Regions from separate parts of the Paenibacillus sp. VCA1 genome, predicted to be linked through region 2. Evidence: predicted binding sites of a transcription regulator. Region 2 holds the regulator's gene; each other region holds the start of a gene.
The links. Region 2 encodes Rex, which represses fermentation and respiration genes when NADH is low (regulators of the CRP and FNR family bind a similar motif). Its sites were predicted from a motif close to TTGTGAAATATTTCACAA; they were not measured.
Positions count from the first base shown of each region.

Region 1: the regulator Rex is predicted to act here: its motif matches at 2,362-2,379, upstream of nadA (quinolinate synthase NadA).
Region 3: the regulator Rex is predicted to act here: its motif matches at 3,599-3,616, upstream of nirB (nitrite reductase large subunit NirB).

Region 1 is NZ_JAVLSX010000021.1:42,972-49,118, forward strand. It holds gene ftsH (ATP-dependent zinc metalloprotease FtsH) at 13-2,091, shown strand; gene nadA (quinolinate synthase NadA) at 2,423-3,361, shown strand; gene nadB (L-aspartate oxidase) at 3,401-5,017, shown strand; gene nadC (carboxylating nicotinate-nucleotide diphosphorylase) at 5,007-5,867, shown strand; gene RJP21_RS29060 (type III pantothenate kinase) at 5,884-6,147, shown strand, end outside.
Region 2 is NZ_JAVLSX010000004.1:83,748-89,894, forward strand. It holds gene dinG (ATP-dependent DNA helicase DinG) at 1-2,796, shown strand, start outside; gene RJP21_RS09625 (redox-sensing transcriptional repressor Rex) at 2,858-3,523, shown strand; gene RJP21_RS09630 (amidohydrolase) at 3,498-4,811, shown strand; gene RJP21_RS09635 (cell wall elongation regulator TseB-like domain-containing protein) at 4,835-5,350, shown strand; gene RJP21_RS09640 (hypothetical protein) at 5,681-6,147, shown strand, end outside.
Region 3 is NZ_JAVLSX010000008.1:84,237-90,383, forward strand. It holds gene RJP21_RS18935 (hypothetical protein) at 1-63, opposite strand, end outside; gene RJP21_RS18940 (MarR family winged helix-turn-helix transcriptional regulator) at 465-890, opposite strand; gene RJP21_RS18945 (amidohydrolase family protein) at 1,101-2,414, shown strand; gene RJP21_RS18950 (nucleotidyltransferase domain-containing protein) at 2,561-3,412, opposite strand; gene nirB (nitrite reductase large subunit NirB) at 3,638-6,043, shown strand; gene nirD (nitrite reductase small subunit NirD) at 6,059-6,147, shown strand, end outside.

The DNA of each region.
Region 1 (6,147 bases), on a different contig from region 2:
AGGAGGTAGGGGATGAATCGGTTCATCCGGAATTCTGGTTTTTATTTGATTCTTTTTTTAGTTGTGGTGGGCATTGTCCAGTTCGTAAGCAGCAGCGGTGAATCTGCTCACAATCCTAGATACGATGAATTTCGGCAAGAGATTAAGGCTGGCAATGTGAAGGATATCACGGTTCAATTTGACGGTTACGCCTATCTCGTAACCGGTAAATATAATCATAGACCGGACGGGGCTAAATCCGACAGCTTCTCGACCTACATTCCGGCTACAGATGCCGCGATTCAAGAGCTGGTTGACGCCAGCGACAAGACCGGCATGCAATATACCCAGAAGAAGATGGAAGGCGAAAGCATTTGGCTGACGCTGCTCTCCTCCATGATTCCTTTGGTTATCATGTTCATTCTCTTCTTCTTCCTGTTCAATCAGGCGCAGGGCGGCGGCGGCAAAGTGATGAACTTCGGCAAAAGCCGTGCTCGCTTATATAATGAAGAGAAGAAGAGGGTCACGTTCGAAGATGTGGCCGGGGCCGACGAAGAGAAACAGGAACTCGTTGAAGTTGTGGAATTCCTGAAGGATCCGCGCAAATTTGCCGCCGTCGGAGCGCGCATTCCGAAAGGGGTGCTGCTCGTAGGTCCTCCGGGTACAGGTAAAACGCTCCTCGCCCGCGCGGTAGCCGGCGAAGCAGGCGTGCCGTTCTTCAGCATTTCCGGTTCCGACTTCGTGGAAATGTTCGTGGGTGTCGGTGCATCCCGCGTGCGCGATTTGTTCGAGAACGCGAAGAAAAATGCGCCATGTATTATATTTATCGACGAAATCGATGCGGTTGGCCGCCAGCGCGGCGCCGGTCTTGGCGGTGGCCATGACGAGCGCGAACAGACGCTGAACCAATTGCTCGTAGAGATGGACGGTTTCGGCGGCAATGAAGGCATCATCATCGTTGCGGCAACCAACCGCGCCGATATTCTCGACCCGGCGCTTCTGCGTCCGGGACGTTTCGACCGTCAAATCACGGTAGACCGTCCGGATGTGAAGGGTCGTGAAGCAGTACTGAAAGTGCATGCGCGCAACAAGCCGCTCACGAAAGACGTTAAGCTTGATGTTGTAGCAAAACGCACCACGGGCTTTACCGGCGCCGAGCTGGAGAACCTGATGAACGAGGCTGCCCTGCTTGCGGCACGCCGCAATCGGAAGGATATCTCCATGCGCGAGGTGGACGAAGCGATCGACCGCGTCATCGTCGGCACGGAGAAACGCAGCCGCGTGATCAGCGACCGCGAGAAGCGGATCGTCGCTTATCACGAAGCGGGTCACACGATCGTCGGCTATTTCCTCGAGAATGCCGATATGGTGCATAAAGTAACGATCATTCCTCGCGGCCGTGCCGGCGGATACGTCATCATGATGCCGAAGGAAGATCGCATGCTCGTCACGAAACAGGAACTGCTGGATAAGGTTACGGGTCTCCTCGGGGGCCGCGTGTCCGAGGAACTCTTCATCGGAGAAATCGGAACCGGCGCATACAGCGACTTCCAGCAAGCGACAGGCATCGTGCGCAGCATGATCATGGAATACGGCATGAGCGAAAAGCTTGGGCCGCTCCAGTTCGGCTCGTCGCAAGGCCAGGTATTCCTTGGCCGTGATCTCGGCCATGAGCAAAATTACAGTGATTCCATCGCTTACGAAATCGATCAGGAAATGCAGCGCATGACCAACGAATGTTATCAGCGTTGTAAGGATCTGCTGATCAAGCACTCCAAAGAGGTTCATCTCATCGCGAATACGCTGCTTGAGAAAGAAACGCTGGAGCTTGAGCAAATCAAAGAACTGATCGAACAAGGATATCTGTCCGAAGACGGACCGCGCGAAGACGAAAACGGAGGTTCTTCCGAAGGCGGAGCACCCGTGATCGACTCGATCGGTGACGTTCGCGTCCGCATCCAAGGCAAAGAGGACAACGCCAACTTGCCGACGAATGAGATTCCGAACGATGTTCCGGAGAGCCCTTCGGACATTCCGAACGATCCGACCAACCCTCCGGCGGACGATCCGAATACAGGCAACGGGGGGACGCCTCCCGGAACCCAAGCATAAACCGGACGTTTGACCGACTATCGCAAAAATAATAACCCGAAAGACGATGATCGTCGTCTTTCGGGTTTTTGTTTTTTGCGGCACTTAAAAATTTTTTAATGGACTAAACAAGCTTTTTTACGGTGAAGGGGCGCATCAAACATGCACCGCATAAGGAATTTTTTCGAATATGGCCCTGCCCGTTGCGAACATGCCGCCCAATTGACAGTCCGTGAAACCTTGTGTACATTAGTTGATAACTGAAAAACCTCGAGGCTTAGACACCTAACTTTGAGAGAATTTTCACAATATTATAATGATGTGATGACATTATTAAAGGAGTGGGTTTCTGGTGGAAGCTCTTGCGCTGCAGCATAAAGAGGAGCAAAAACGGGAATTGACCGAGAAGCTGATGCAACTCAAAAAGGAAAGAAACGCAATCATTCTTGCCCATTATTATCAAAGAGACGAAATTCAGGAGGTAGCCGACTTCCGAGGCGATTCCTTTTTGCTTGCCCAAAAAGCCGCGCAAACCGATGCGGAGACGATCGTATTTTGCGGCGTGCATTTTATGGGGGAAAGCGCCAAAATTTTGGCTCCGAACAAGACGGTTTTGATTCCGGACGAACGCGCGGGTTGCCCAATGGCCGACATGGTGAACGTGGACGGACTCCGCAAGCTGAAAGCGCAGCATCCGAATGCCAAAGTCGTTACATATATCAACTCCTCCGCCGACGTGAAAGCGGAAACGGACATTTGTTGTACCTCATCCAATGCCGTAAAAGTCATTCAGTCGCTGGATTGCGACGAGATCATCTGGGTGCCGGATAAAAACCTCGGCCATTACGTGCAGCAGCATACCGACAAAAAGATGATCATTTGGGAAGGATACTGCAACACGCATGATATGTTGACCGTGAAGGATGTTGTGGAGATGAAAGCCAAACATCCGAACGCCCAGTTTGTCGTACACCCGGAATGCCGCCCGGAAGTCGTGGCGATGGGCGATTTTGTAGGCAGCACGACAGCCATCATCGATTACTGCAAAAAGTCGGACTGTCAGGAATTTATCGTTGGTACGGAAGACGGAACGGGATATCAGCTCCGCAAGGACAGTCCGGATAAAACCTTCCATTTCGCATCCAAATATTTGGTATGCCCGAACATGAAAGTAAACAATCTCAAAAAATTGGTGAAGTGTCTGGAAACCATGAAGCCGCAAATTTACGTGCCGCCGGCTGTCGCAGACCGGGCCCGAATTTCTTTAGAGCGCATGTTACAAGTACAGTAGCATGCGCTACTCTTTCTCTTAAGACAGGTGAATGATGCAATGATTCCTCAGTTTTTGGTTGATTTTGACCTGCAGTCGTTGCCCTGCTTGGAAACGGATGTCATCGTCATTGGGTCCGGGATTGCGGGTCTCTATACGGCGATTGAGGCGGGAAAGGACCTTAACGTCATCATGATTACGAAAAACGCGCTTCTGGAGAGCAACACCCGCTATGCCCAAGGCGGCATCGCCGCCGTGACTTCAGAGGACGACTCACCGGCATACCACCGGGAAGATACGCTGATGGCCGGGGCGGGATTATGCTCTTCCGCCGCGGTCGACGCGCTTGTGAATGAAGGGCCCGAAGGCGTTCAGGAGCTGATTCGCCTGGGCACCAGTTTTGACGTTGAAAACGGGGAGCTTGCCTTGACGCAGGAAGGCGCCCACAGCCGGCGCCGCATTTTGCACGCGAACGGGGATGCGACCGGCTTCGAGATCGTCAGGGCGCTGGCCGCGCAGGTATGCGTTCATGAGCGTGTTCAAGTGTGGGAGCATCATTTTGTGGTCGACGTCATTACGGTTGGGAACGAATGCGTAGGGGCTCTCGTACAGCGTCCCGACGGGCAAAGGGTGTATGTGAAGGCGTCGGCGACCATATTGTGTACCGGAGGGGCCGGGCAGCTTTACCGATATACGACGAACCCGGAAGTGGCAACAGCAGACGGCATTGCCATCGCTTACCGGGCTGGGGCGCGAATCCGCGACATGGAATTCATTCAGTTCCACCCGACGGCGTTGTGTTATCCCGGCGCTCCGCGTTTCCTCATATCGGAAGCGGTTCGGGGCGAAGGAGCCGTGCTGCGGAATATCAAGGGCGATCGGTTCATGGACAAATACCATCAGCTGCTCGAGTTGGCGCCCCGGGATATCGTGGCTCGGGCGATCGTCAGCGAAATGGAAGAAACGAAATCGACGTTTGTGTATCTGGACATTACGCATGAGCCGCAGGATGTCATCCAGCACCGTTTTCCGACCATTTACGAAACTTGCCTGAATTACGGCCTGGACATGGCAACGGATTGGATTCCCGTCGCTCCGGCTGCGCATTATATGATGGGTGGAGTGAAAACGGACCTGAACGGGGAAAGCAGCGTCGCAAGGTTGTTTGCCTGCGGCGAAGTGTCCTCGACCGGCGTGCATGGGGCGAATCGTTTGGCAAGCAATTCGCTGTCCGAGGCGATTGTGTTCGGCAGACGGATTGTAAACCGGATCCGGGAGTTGGCGCCTCTCGCAGGTTCCGTCGATCTGACCCATCAGTTGGAGGGCCGGACAGGCGCCCCCAAGCAGGCGATTATCGAGCGGCGGTTGAAACTACAGAAAGTAATGGTTCGATATGCCGGGCTGCGCCGCAGCGAACCGATGCTTCGAAAAGGGCTGGAGGAGCTTCAGCGGCAGCTGCCGATTTTTGAGTCGGAACTGACGAAGAAGGAAGAGTTCGAATTTGCGAACATGCTGACGAGCTGCATGCTGGTGACCCTTGCCGCGCTAAAACGGAAGGAAAGCCGCGGCGCCCATTATAGAGAGGATTATCCCCAAAGGGATGATGCGGAGTGGCGCAAGCATCTGCTTCAGCACCGTGAAGAAGAAATGATGGAGGAATTCAGCGATGATGTTTAATGGATATAACGAGGGCTTGGTGGAATCGATCCGCTTGTGGCTGAAGGAGGATGTCGGCTCAGGCGATATCACGACCATGACAACCATCCCGTCGGGACATGAATCGAAGGGCATCATTCACGCAAAGGAGGATGGGGTCGTAGCGGGCATTCCCGTTGCGGAACTGGTATTCCAAGTCGTGGACCCCGGTCTGGCGTTCACGCCTCACGTAAAAGACGGAGACCGTGTAACGAAGGGAACCGTGCTGGCGGTCGTGGAAGGAAGCACGCATCATATTTTGACGGGGGAACGGCTGGCCCTCAACCTCTTGCAGCGATTGTCGGGCATCGCTACCCGGACCCGCATGTTCGTGGATCGGCTGGAAGGTTTGCCTGCCCGGCTCGTCGATACCCGCAAAACGACTCCGGGACACCGCATGCTTGAGAAATACGCCGTCCGGGTCGGCGGCGGTGCCAATCACCGTTTCGGGTTATACGACGCCGTCATGATTAAGGACAACCACATTAAGGGAGCGGGCGGAATCCGCAGGGCGGTCGAGCGGGCACGCGCCCATATACCTCATACGATGACCATCGAGGTGGAAACGGAGTCTCTGGAACAAGTAGCGGAGGCGCTGGAAGCCGGCGCGGACATCATCATGCTGGACAACATGGATCATGAGATGATGAAAGAAGCGGTCAGACGGATCAAAACGAAGGCGCCGCATGTCCGCGTGGAAGCTTCCGGCAACGTTTCGCTGCAAACCGTCAAAGAAATTGCCGAGTGCGGGGTTGACGTCATATCCGTGGGGCGGTTAACCTATTCCTTTGAGAGTCTTGACATCAGTCTGGATCTCAATGCCGTAAAATAAAGGAGGGATCGTCCCTATGATCCTTGTCATCGACATCGGGAATACCAACATTGTGCTCGGCATCTACAAAGGACGCGAGCTTCTTCACCATTTTCGCTTAAGCACGATCCGCCAATCCACGTCGGACGAATATGGGGTATGGTTTCACAATTTGTTCCATATGTCCGGCATCGCCGTTTCGGACATTGAAGGGGTCATCATGTCCTCGGTCGTTCCGCCGATGGTTCATACCATAGACCAGATGTGCCGCAAATATATTCATAAACATCCGCTGATGGTC
Region 2 (6,147 bases):
ATTCAAGTTGGACTTGCCATCATAGAAGAAGATTTGACCATATCCCGCGTGTACGGTTCCTATGTCAAACCGACGGTGGAAATACCGCCGTTCATTACGGGGCTTACCGGCATTACGGAAGAGGATGTGGCGGATGCGCCGCCGTTGGAAGAGATGCTGATGGAACTCGTGCCGATGCTGGACGATGTCGTTCTGGTGGGGCACAACGTCGCGTTTGACTTCAATTTCCTGCAGAACGCGCTCGACAGCAGCGGGTATCTTCCGTTCTCCGGGCGAATTCTCGACACGCTGGATTTTCTGAAAATATGTTTTCCGTCGTTGACCTCCTACCAATTGGGACAGGTGACGTCGCATTTCGGCATCCAGCATGACCGTCCCCATCAGGCGGATAGCGATGCGTTGGCCACGGCATATGTATTTTTGAAATGTCTGGCAGAATTAAACGACCTTCCGCTCATTACGCTGCAGCGGCTCAGCGAGCTGTTTGCGGATGAAGACAGCGACCTCGGGTGGTTTTTCGACGGATTGTGCCAGGAAAAAGAGCAGGAGCCGATCCAGGACTTGAACAGCCACAATTTCTACCGTCAGTTCGCCCTGGCCGTCGAAGACTGGACCGAGATGAAACCTCCGCGGGACGAGGCGGAAGGCAATCCGCTCGCCGGGATGGAATTTGACGAATATTTGGGCGAAATCCAGAAACGGCTTAAACTAATTATGCCCCAATACGAGGAGCGCGAACCGCAATCGATGATGTTCGACCAGGTGATGAACGCGCTGAATGAAGACAAGCATTTGCTGATCGAAGCGGGAACGGGGACCGGCAAATCGCTTGGTTACCTCATTCCATCCATATACCAAAGCGTCAAGCAGCAGCAGAAAGTGATGATCAGCACGCATACGATCAACCTTCAGGAGCAGCTGCGCGAGCGGGACGTGCCTTTATTGACGCAGGTTGTGCCGTTTCCGTTCAAGGCGGCCGTCTTTAAGGGCAGACAACATTATTTGTGTTTGAGAAAATTTGAACATAAAATAAACAGAAGAGACTTTTTTAATCCCAAGGAAGATACGATTACGGCGGCGCAAATGATCGTATGGCTGGCGCAGACCGAAAACGGGGATGACGAAGAACTGAATCTCGGCGGAAGGGGCGGCGATTTCTGGGAAACGGTAAGCAGCGATTCGGATTCCTGCCTGGGACGAAGCTGCCCATGGTTCCGCAAATGTTATTACCACCGGGCGAAACATGAGGCGGGCATCGCGGACGTGGTCATCACGAACCACTCCAAGCTGTTCACCGACGTCAAAGCAGGACATCAGCTGCTGCCGTCTTACGAACGTCTCGTCATCGACGAGGCCCATCATTTGGAGGACGTGGCCGGCAAGCATCTAGGCCTGAATATGAAGTATTTTAGCGTCGTCCACACGCTGACACGGCTGTACAAAGATTCGCGCAGCGGACAGCTTATCGCTCTTCGCCAGCAGCTGCAGCCGTCCGGACAGGAGCGGGCAAGCGACTGGATCGCCGCGATTGACCGCATGAGCGAAGATTTGGTGGACGTCAAGGAAACATGGGATAAGCTCAGCGAATCCCTTTTCGCCCTGATGCCGGAACGAAATGACGTTTCGCCGGGCGAAGCGGGGCAATTCGTGCTCCGGCTGCAGCCGTCGAAATGGCCGCAGGAGTGGGAAGCGCTGAAGGGGCTGGAAAACCAGATCCACGTCAAAATCAGCGAGATCGTCCGCCGCGGCGAAAAAATGCTGGCGGAATACAAGGAAAACGAAGACGATTACAGCGCCGACAGCCTGATTACAGACCTCAGCGGCCTGTTCAAGGATCTTGCCGCCGAACGCGACGACCTGCGGACCTTCATGAACTTGAACGATGAAACCGTCGTTTATTGGATGGAAGCCAGCAGCCATTTCCGCAGCAAATCGCTGCAGTTGTACGCGGTCCCGGTGGATGTCAGCAAACAGCTGAAGGAATTGTTTTTCGACAAAAAGAAAAGCGTTATTTTAACGTCGGCGACGTTGTCGGTAGACAAATCCTTCCAATATATGATCGACAATCTCGGCCTGGAGGAAGACCAGGAAAGCGGTCGCCTCGTGACCGTGCAGCTTCCGTCTCCGTTCAAATACCGGGATCAGGCGCTTCTCGTCATCCCGCGGGATTTCCCCAGCGTCAAAGGAAGCGTCGGCGACGCCGTGTTCGTCGATACGCTGGTGCGCTCCTTGGCGGACGCGGCCGTTGCGACGCACGGGCGGATGCTGGTGCTGTTCACTTCGTACCGGATGCTGCGGCAGGTGCATGAGCCGTTGAAAAACACCCTTGCGGGCAGCGACATCACCGTTCTCGGCCAAGGCGTCGACAGCGGCAGCCGTACCAAGCTCATCAGACGTTTCCAGGACAGCAGCGCTTCGGTGCTGCTCGGTACGAGCAGCTTCTGGGAAGGGGTCGATATCCCCGGCGAGGCATTGACCTGCCTTGCGATCGTAAGGCTTCCGTTCCAGCCGCCAAACCATCCGCTGTACGAAGCGAAAGCGGAGCTTTTACAGCGCCAGAAAAAAAATCCGTTCATGAAGCTTTCCGTGCCTCAAGCGGTTATCCGTTTTAAACAGGGGTTCGGCCGCTTGGTTCGCACGGCGAATGACCGCGGCATCGTCATCGTTTACGATACGCGGGTGATCGAGTCTTATTACGGGAAATATTTTCTCTACTCCTTGCCGGGGCCAAAGATGGAGCATATGAATACGGAAAAAATGGTTCCCCGTATATCTGAATGGCTTCAAGAGGGTTAACGCACCTCTTTTCATACGATGTTAACGATAGAAATTAAGCTGTTAAATAGGGGGAACAAGCATGAAATCGGAGAAAATTTCCGAAGCGGTCGTCCGCAGACTGCCTGTATATTTACGTTATTTGAATGATTTGAACAAGCGGGAGGTTGCGACGGTCTCCTCCCAGGAGCTTGGCCTGAAACTCGACCTGAATCCGGCGCAAATCCGCAAGGATCTTGCCTATTTCGGCGATTTCGGCCGGAAAGGGATCGGGTATGACGTTTCGTACCTGATCGAAAAAATCCGCCACATTCTGAACCTGGACCAGCAGATCAACGCGGTGCTGGTAGGCGCCGGGAATTTGGGCCAGGCCCTTTCGAATTACAACTATTACCTTCGCGAAAACATTAAAATCGTGGCGGTGTTCGACGAAAATCCGAAAAAGATCGGAAAACGGATCAATACGCTTACGGTGCAGCCGATGGAGGAAATGACGGACACGATCAAAAAGCACAATATCCGGATCGGCATCATCACCGTGCCCGCCGTCGAAGCCCAGAACGTGGCGGATCAATTGATCGGGGCCGGAATCGAAGCGATTCTGAACTTCGCGCCGACGATCCTGAAGGCTCCGGCCAACATCCGGATTCATGCGGCGGACTTTACGACCGACCTGCTGAGCTTGGCATATTATTTGGATAACGGAAAGGAAGGTTCTACCGATGACGGAGAACAAGACAACGAATAAATGGATCATCGCGAACGGCAGCTTTGCCGTGCCTGATCAAGACAAGCCGGTAATCCGCGGATATATGGTGATCGAGGACGACCGCATCGCTTATATCGGGGAAGAAAAACCGGAACTTGAAGGCGATGTTCCCGTATTCGACGGGACGCATCTGTTTTTTATGCCCGGATTGGTCAATACGCACGGACATGCGGCGATGTCGCTGCTGCGCGGATACGGGGATGATCTGGCCCTGCAAATCTGGCTTCAGGAAAAAATGTGGCCGATGGAAGCCAAATTCACTTCATCCGATGTCTACTGGGGTACGTCCTTATCCGTACTGGAAATGCTGAAAGGCGGCACGACAACCTTCCTCGACATGTACGACCATATGGATCAAGTGGCGAAAGTGACGGAAGAATCGGGAATCCGCGCCTCCCTGATGCGCGGCGTCATCGGTTTGTGTTCCGAGGAGCTTCAGCGCCACAAGCTGAACGAGGCGATCCAATTCGCGCGCGACTGGAACGGAAAGGCCAACGGCCGGATCACGACCATGATTTCGCCGCATGCGCCGTATACCTGCCCTCCGGATTATATCGAAAAATTCGTGCAGGCGGCGCATGATATGGATCTGCCGATGCATACCCATATGTCCGAAACGATGGCCGAAGTGGAGCAAAACGTCAAGGAATACGGTTTGCGTCCGGTTGCCCATCTGGAAAAGCTCGGCGTATTTTCGAGACCGTCTCTGGTGGCGCATGCCGTTCATTTGACCGATGAAGAAATCGGCATTTTGGCGAGCAACAACGTGGCCGTTTCCCATAACCCGGGAAGCAACCTGAAGCTGGCAAGCGGCGTGGCGCGCGTGACGGACTTGCTCAAGGCCGGAGTGACGGTCTCTCTGGGAACCGACGGAGCGGCAAGCAATAACAATTTGGATATGTTCGAAGAAATGCGTCTCGCCGCATTGATCCATAAAGGGGTTTCCGGCGATCCGACGGCAATTCCGGCGTACGAAGCGCTGAAAATGGGAACGGTCCACGGCGCGGAGTCCCTTTTCCTGAAAGACGTCGGCACGCTGGCTCCGGGAATGAAAGCCGATTTCATCGCGCTCAACACCGACCAGGCCCATTTTCTTCCGCACACCGATCTGATTTCCCACGCCATTTATTCAGCTTGCGGCAAAGACGTCGAGCACGTATGGGTGGACGGCAAGCAGGTCGTGAAACACGGCGCCTGCCTGACCATGGACGAAGAGCGCATCCGCCGGGAAGCCCAAGCCGCTTTTGAAGGTCTCTTGGCCCGATAGGACGGCAACAGATAGGGGAGCTTATGCTGAAGAATAAGAAGAAATGGATTTTTCTCGGAATCGTCGTTTTGCTGCTGCTTGTTTTCGGACTTTACCGTTATTACATATACGTAACTCAGGACATCCGGGCCCAGGAGACGGCAGCGATTCTGAAGGCGAAGCAGGAGACCAGCCTCGTAAAGGTGACCGAAGCCCAAAAATCGGTGTGGGATACGATCTGCTGGGCGATCGAAGGCTTGGACAAAGACAATCGGCCGGTGATGGTATGGGTAACGATGGACGAAGACGGCAAAGTCAAATCCGGCGAAGGCACGGTTCACGAAGAGCTGCTTTCAAACGGCATTTCGGAAAATCAGGTCAGGGAGAAGGCGCTGAAGGAGATACCCGACGTGAAAAAGCTGAAGATCGTGCCTGGAATGTATAACGGCCAGTATGCCTGGCAGCTTTTTTACTGGTCGAAGGATCATTATTACTACCAATTCTATCGGTTTAGCGACGGCCAAAGCATCGGAGGCCCGTTTACGCTGCCGAACCGGTAATGAAAAATAGGCGTCATATGTAGATTTGTCCGTTCAAGAATGAAAAAGAACCTCATGAAAATGGGGTTCTTTGGCGTGAGCAGGATAATATTTTAAATACTTTCACACATTACCTTCGATTTAGTATATACGATGTGATATACTCTTCATTGTAGTGATTCGATATACTCTATCGATCTGGTGTGACAGTCGTGTCGAAATGCAAATCGGAAAAGTCCTGAATGACCGTGACGAGATGCTTATGCTTAAAGCTCTTTGCCGCGGTTGTCTATTTTTCGTATGATATATATATAGAAAATAGTTTTAGAATATGAGAGGAGGACATACGTTTTGAAACTGCGTCCAATACCAATTGCGATTACTGTTGTCATATCGGCGGCGCTGCTGTTCGGAGGCTGGTTCATTTACCGCCAGACGACGATGCAGGGTCCGCTGCAGAAAATCGTTCAAAATTATAAAGGCGTCAACAACGCCCAATTCGATATTAGCCGCAATCAGATCAACCTGAAGCTGGATTTGAAGCCGGACACGAACCTTTCCGGCCTTGTGAATCAAATTACGACGCAAGGCAAATCGGTGGTGGGGAACCGCGAGCTGAATTTCGACTTTGTGGACCACTCTTCCGATAAGCTGAACCGTTTTTGGGACTCGGCCATGTTTTCCGTAGCGGAAGCGATGGATAACAAGAAATATACCGAAATTCCGGCCAAGCTGGATCAGCTTGCGAAAGATACCGGCATTAAAACCCAAACGGAAATGGATGCCAAAAACGTGTATATCGGCCTTAGCGACGGCGA
Region 3 (6,147 bases), on a different contig from region 2:
TCCGATCACCAATAGAGTAGCAGTCATTGCTGCAGTTGTTGCAAATACTACTAATCGTTTCATATTAGAAACAATCCTCTCTGTTAAAAAAGTAGATCGTAAGTATTTTTTTTAATTCAACCCCACAAGATACGATTTATTTGTTAGAGATTTCTAAACATTTTTTTTATTGAATAACATGTTTTTTCAAAAGATCAGCTCATTTTCTAAACAAAGATTCTATTACCGTTCCTCATTAAATTTGGGGCTCTTATATAATAAACAACAGAAAAGGGAGAAAGTAATATCCAAATGGTAGGATTATTCAAAACAATGAGGTGGCATTCGGAATCGCGATGCGGCGAAACGTAGCAGAGGGGGTGGCATTTTGAAAGGTAACGAGAAAGGAGCTTTTAATTCGGAAGGCTGTCCCCGGCATAAAGGAACTACTCAACACGCTCCGACATAACCCCGTACGGAATGTATTACAGGTGTTGGTTGATTTTTATCAGCAATTCTTTGAGCGTTTGCATCTCCGCTTCTGTCAGAGGTTGAACAATATCGTCCTCCACTTTTTGAAAGGATTCATGAAAGTCTTCAATTATTCCTATGCCTTTCGGCAGAACATAAATATTTTTTTGCCGTTCATTATTCGCCGGAATTTTACGCTCGATAAATCCTCTTTTTTCAAGGCCCTGCAGCATACTTGTTATGCTGGCGCCGCGCAGATGGAACCGATCGGCCAGATCCTTTTGAATTAATGCTTTATCCTGATTCTCATAAATATAGCTGATTATTTTGCCTTGATGAGCATTTAACCCCAGCTCTTTAATGCTTTCATCTGCTCTTTTCTTTAACTTAAGGCCAATAACCTGAAACATATCCAAAAAAGGTGTATCCTTACCGTTCATTTGTAGATCCTCCTACATCCAACGATTAGGTTTCTAACCGTTCATAAAACTAACTATACAAAGAGCCCGCTAGCCTGTCAATGCGCGTGTACGCGGCCAATGATGCAATGAAGTTAAGCCATGAATAGCAATAAACAAAAAGATAGATCATTGACAATTAGTTTTCTAACTGTTAGTCTTTAATCATTCCGAATTAGGAGGACAAATTTTATGACAAATGAAAAACAAAACCTTTCATCCGAAAAGATTACGGCTATTACTAATGCTTGTATTTTTGATGGGGAAAATGTCATCGATGCAAGAACGATTGTCATCAAAGGGGAACAAATTGCTTCGGTGGGAGGAGATATTCCGGCAGGCGCCACAGTGATCGATGCGGAAAATGCAACACTGCTGCCGGGGTTGATTGATGCGCATGTTCATACTTCCATCGGCGGATTACGGGATGCGTTAAAATTCGGTGTCACGACGGAACTCGAATTGAATGGTGATTTTACAAAAAGAGGCCGCGAGATACAGTTGAAAAATTTGCATGATATCGCGGACGTTCGTTCTGCGGGCAACGCGGTTACCGCTCCCGGGGGGCATCCTGATGAATTGCTGCCGGATGACGGCGAAATCCCTGAGTTTGTTATGAAGGAACTGCAGAAACTGTCAGAGGAAGAACGGGAAGCGATGCTTGCCGCCTATGCTCATGACCACGAAGAAGTGCCGCAGGTTACAACGATTGAAGAAGCGATCAAACATGTCCGCACCCAAGTGGAGAATGGCGCTGACTATATTAAAATCATGATTGAAGAAGGGACGGTCATGGGTGCGCCCGGATTGCCTGTATTAAGCGACGACATTTTAAAAGCGGCCGTGGACGAAGCCCACAAGTTTAATAAACAGGTCATTGCGCACGTATTGACCGCCCGGTCCTCGCAAACCGCGATCGATCTTGGGGTGGACGGACTGGGTCACCTGTTTATGGATCGGCCCGGGTCAACACCGGAGCTGGTACAATCCATCGCAAATGCCGGCGCTTTTGTTATACCATGCCTGGTATTAAATTCATCCATCATTGGCAATTCGGCATCGGAGTTGGCTGATGATCCTCGCGTGCATTCCAAATTAAGCCCGGAATGGATCGATATCCTGAACTCCAGCTTCAACACCTTTCCACAAGGAAGTATGGAGAACAGCTTTAAAAACGTAATGGATCTGCACCAGGCGGGAGTCGATATTTTGGTCGGCACGGATGTTTCACCGGTTCCCGTACCACAGCTTGGCGGTCTTGCCCACGGCGCCAGCGTTCATCATGAAATGCAATTGCTGGTTAAGGCAGGTTTCACTCCGCTGGAAGCACTGCGGTCGGCTACCTCTACAACAGCCCGCCGCTTTGAACTTCATGACCGCGGCCGTATTGCCGAAGGGACTCGTGCTGACCTCGTACTGGTCGATGGGGACCCCACAACCAAAATTTCGGATAGCTTGTCAATTAAAGCCGTGTGGCTCAAAGGTGTCCAGCAACCAATCAGCTAAATATTAAAAAAGTGAAAGGGATCACTTATGAAAACCGCCTTTTCGTGATCTGCACCTCAACGACGGATGGTGTCTAACTCTTGGGATGCACTTCATCGAAGGCGGTTTTATTTTTTCATATTCCATTCGTTCAGCCGATTGCGCCGTTAATTCAAAACGCCTTTCATTTTCACCAGATGATCCGTTTCCTGAATCAGATCACGCAGCATTCCAAGCGCCTGTTCTAAACCGGTTTGATCTTCCGTGACCAAGGTGATGATGTCATTGACTCTTTGAGCGTACCGGCTTGGCACCGTGGAAAAAGAATCGGCGATGGCCGCAGCTCCTTTTTCGTTCATCCAATACGTTTCGTTCAGGGCAAACAAAACCTGATTCAAGCAGGAGACGGCCCTGAAGCAGCATCCGGCGATATAAGATAAATCTTTTTTAGGAATGCCTTTTTTTCCGATCTCCAGCGAAAAGCTTGCTTCCCACAGAAATTTTTCGATGATCGCCTTTCGAAGCGCATGCGGGTAGGGGTTCATTCTGCTCTTCATTTCACCAACAAGTCCCGATGGATCCCATAACACCTTGCACAACGCTGCTTCAGCTGCATAAATCGCATTCAGGAATCCATGGGGATGCCCCGGCTGATAGTCGATCGTGAGATGTCCGGCGTGGCACTGCTCAATGACTTGGGACACTTTGCCGAGGTCGCGGTATAAAAAATCAACCGGCATTTGCTTCACCTGCAGCCAGCCGCCGCCATTGATCCAGGATCCCCAACCGCCGATGTCCGTCATGACGTTGTCTCGATGATCGTCGTCCAAATCCGAGGCTGCGCGGCGCAGTTGGGCAAGGTCCAGCCCTTTGCCGGGATCATAATAAATGCCGATATCGATATCGGAGCCGGGATGATGCGTTCCCTTCGCCCTTGAACCGCCCAATACCAGAGCTTGGACGCCGTCGACTTGCTTTAGAACTTTTACGATGTTTGAAATGATCGCTTGCGCATCCATGTTTTTTCACTCCGTTCCAAGATTGACTTTATCTCATCATAAACGATTTTGCTCTTTAGCAGATAGGTAGTAGATCGTTTAAAAAATACTGAATTCCCTAAAATTTTTCTTTCCCAAATTTGAACCTTTTTCCCATGTCTATGATCTTTGTTACATCCAAATCCTTGAAAATCAGCTACGCTTAGCATGTAATAGATTTCACAATGTTGCACGGGAGGCGTGGCAATGAAAAAAAGATTGGTGATGATTGGCAACGGGATGGCGGGAGCACGGTGCATCGAGGAGATTCTACGCCGCGACCGCGAACGCTTTGATGTGACGATGATCGGAGACGAACCTTATCCGAACTATAACCGCATCATGTTGTCACCTGTGCTGCAGGGCAAAACGACGTTCGAGGAAATTACGATCAACGATTGGGATTGGTATCAGTCCAATGACATACATTTGCTGGCAAATGAGCATGTGGTAACGATCGACCGGGAAGCGAAGCAAGTCACGACGGATCGGGGAAGCGTGGTGCCTTATGACGAGCTGATTATCGCGACGGGGTCCAGCGCGTTTATTCTGCCGGTACCGGGGCATACCCTCGAGGGTGTGATCGGCTTCCGGACGATTGACGATACGAAAATGATGCTGGAAGCGGCCAAACAGTACAAAAAGGCGGTGGTCATCGGGGGCGGACTTTTGGGCCTGGAAGCGGCACGCGGGCTGATGAACCAAGGGATGGAAGTGCATGTCGTTCATTTGCTCCCTTACCTGATGGAAATGCAGCTCGACCCGGCAGCCGCGAAGCTGCTGCAGCGGGACCTGGAAGCCCAGGGCATGAAGTTCCTGATGGAGAAAAAAACGACGGAAATCTACGGCGACGGCCGGGTGCAAGGGCTGCGATTCGAAGACGGCACCAGCGTCGAATGCGATCTTGTCGTGATGGCCGTCGGCATCCGGCCGAATGTCGCGCTGGCGCGCGAAGCGGGGTTGGCGGTGGGCCGGGGCATCCAGGTCAATGACGTCATGCAGACGACGGACCCGAACGTGTATGCGGTCGGCGAATGCGCCGAACACCGCGGCATCGCTTATGGATTGGTAGCGCCGCTTTATGAGCAGGGCGTCGTGCTTGCGGATCATCTGACAGGCCAACCGACGGAAGGGTACCATGGCAGTGTGTTGTCGACGCAGTTGAAGGTGGCAGGCTGCGACCTGTTCAGCGGCGGGGAAATTCATGCAGACGAAAATACGAAAGCGATCGTCGTTCAGGACGAATTTGCCGGAGCCTATAAAAAAGTGCTGGTCCGTGACGGAAAGGTCGTTGGCGTCGTTCTCTACGGGGATGTTTCGGATGGCAACAGGCTGTTCAATATGCTGAAGAAAGGAAGCGACATTCAGGAATATACGAGCGCATCGGTGCTGCATAAAGCCGGGGATGACGGCGGGATGGACGTGGCGGCGATCAGCGCGGACGAGACGATTTGCGGATGCAACGGCGTGACGAAAGGAAGAATCGTCGGCGCGATCCTCGAGCATGGATTAACGACCTTCGATGAAGTCAAATCCTTGACGAAAGCGGGCGGCTCGTGCGGCAAATGCCGAGGCATGGTCGAAGCGATCCTTGCGCATACGCTCGGCGATAAATTCGATGCCTCGGCGCAAAAAGCGGCCGGCATGTGCGGCTGCACCACGCTTTTCCGTGATGAAGTCGTCGCCGCAATCCGGGAGAAAGGGCTGCAGTCGCCAAGGGAAGTGCGCATCGTGCTTGGGTTTGCGCATGAGGAAGGCTGCTCGAAATGCCGTCCGGCTTTGAACTACTACTTGCGGATGCTGCGTCCCGAGACGTATGCCGACGACAAGGCTTCCCGGTACGTCAACGAACGGATGGAAGGCAACATCCAGAAGGACGGCACCTTCTCCGTCATTCCGCGGATGTATGGCGGAACGACGACGCCGGAGGATCTGATCCGCATCGGCGAAGTGGCGAAAAAATACGAGGTGCCGCTGGTCAAAATCACGGGCGCCAGCCGCATCGGCCTGTACGGTGTGAAAAAAGAGGATGTTCCTAAAATATGGGAAGAGCTGGAGATGCGTTCGGGGTATGCCTACTCGAAATCGCTGCGCAACGTGAAGTCGTGCGTCGGCTCGAGATTTTGCCGCTTCGGCACGCAGGATTCGTTAGGGCTTGGCATTCGGCTCGAGCAGGAAATAGAGATGGTCGATACGCCGCACAAAATGAAAATGGGCGTCACCGGCTGTCCGCGAAACTGCGCCGAGGTGCTGACGAAGGATTTTGGCGTGGTGTGCGTGGAGAACGGGTATCAGCTATATTTTGGCGGCAACGGCGGCACCGAAGTCCGGGAATGCGACAGCTTGACGACCGTAACGACGGAGGAAGAAGTGATTCGACTGGCCAAAGCCTATGTGCAGCTGTACCGGGAAACGGGCATTTACGGCGAACGCACGGCCCCTTGGGTGAACCGGATGGGCGCGGATTGGGTGCGCCACATGCTGGCGGATGAAGCGGAAATCGAGATTTTGGTTGACCGGTTCGAGGCGGCAAAAAGAACCTACCGCGAAGCCTGGAAGGCCGCGCTCGATAACGAGGAACGCCGCAGCATGTATACGGTGGAAAAACCATAACGGGGAGGGAACCGCATGAGCGCTACAAAGGAACTGGTGAAAGTGATGAAGCTGGAGGACCTGAAGCCGCTGATCGGCAAGGAGGTCCAGGTGCGGGACGAAAC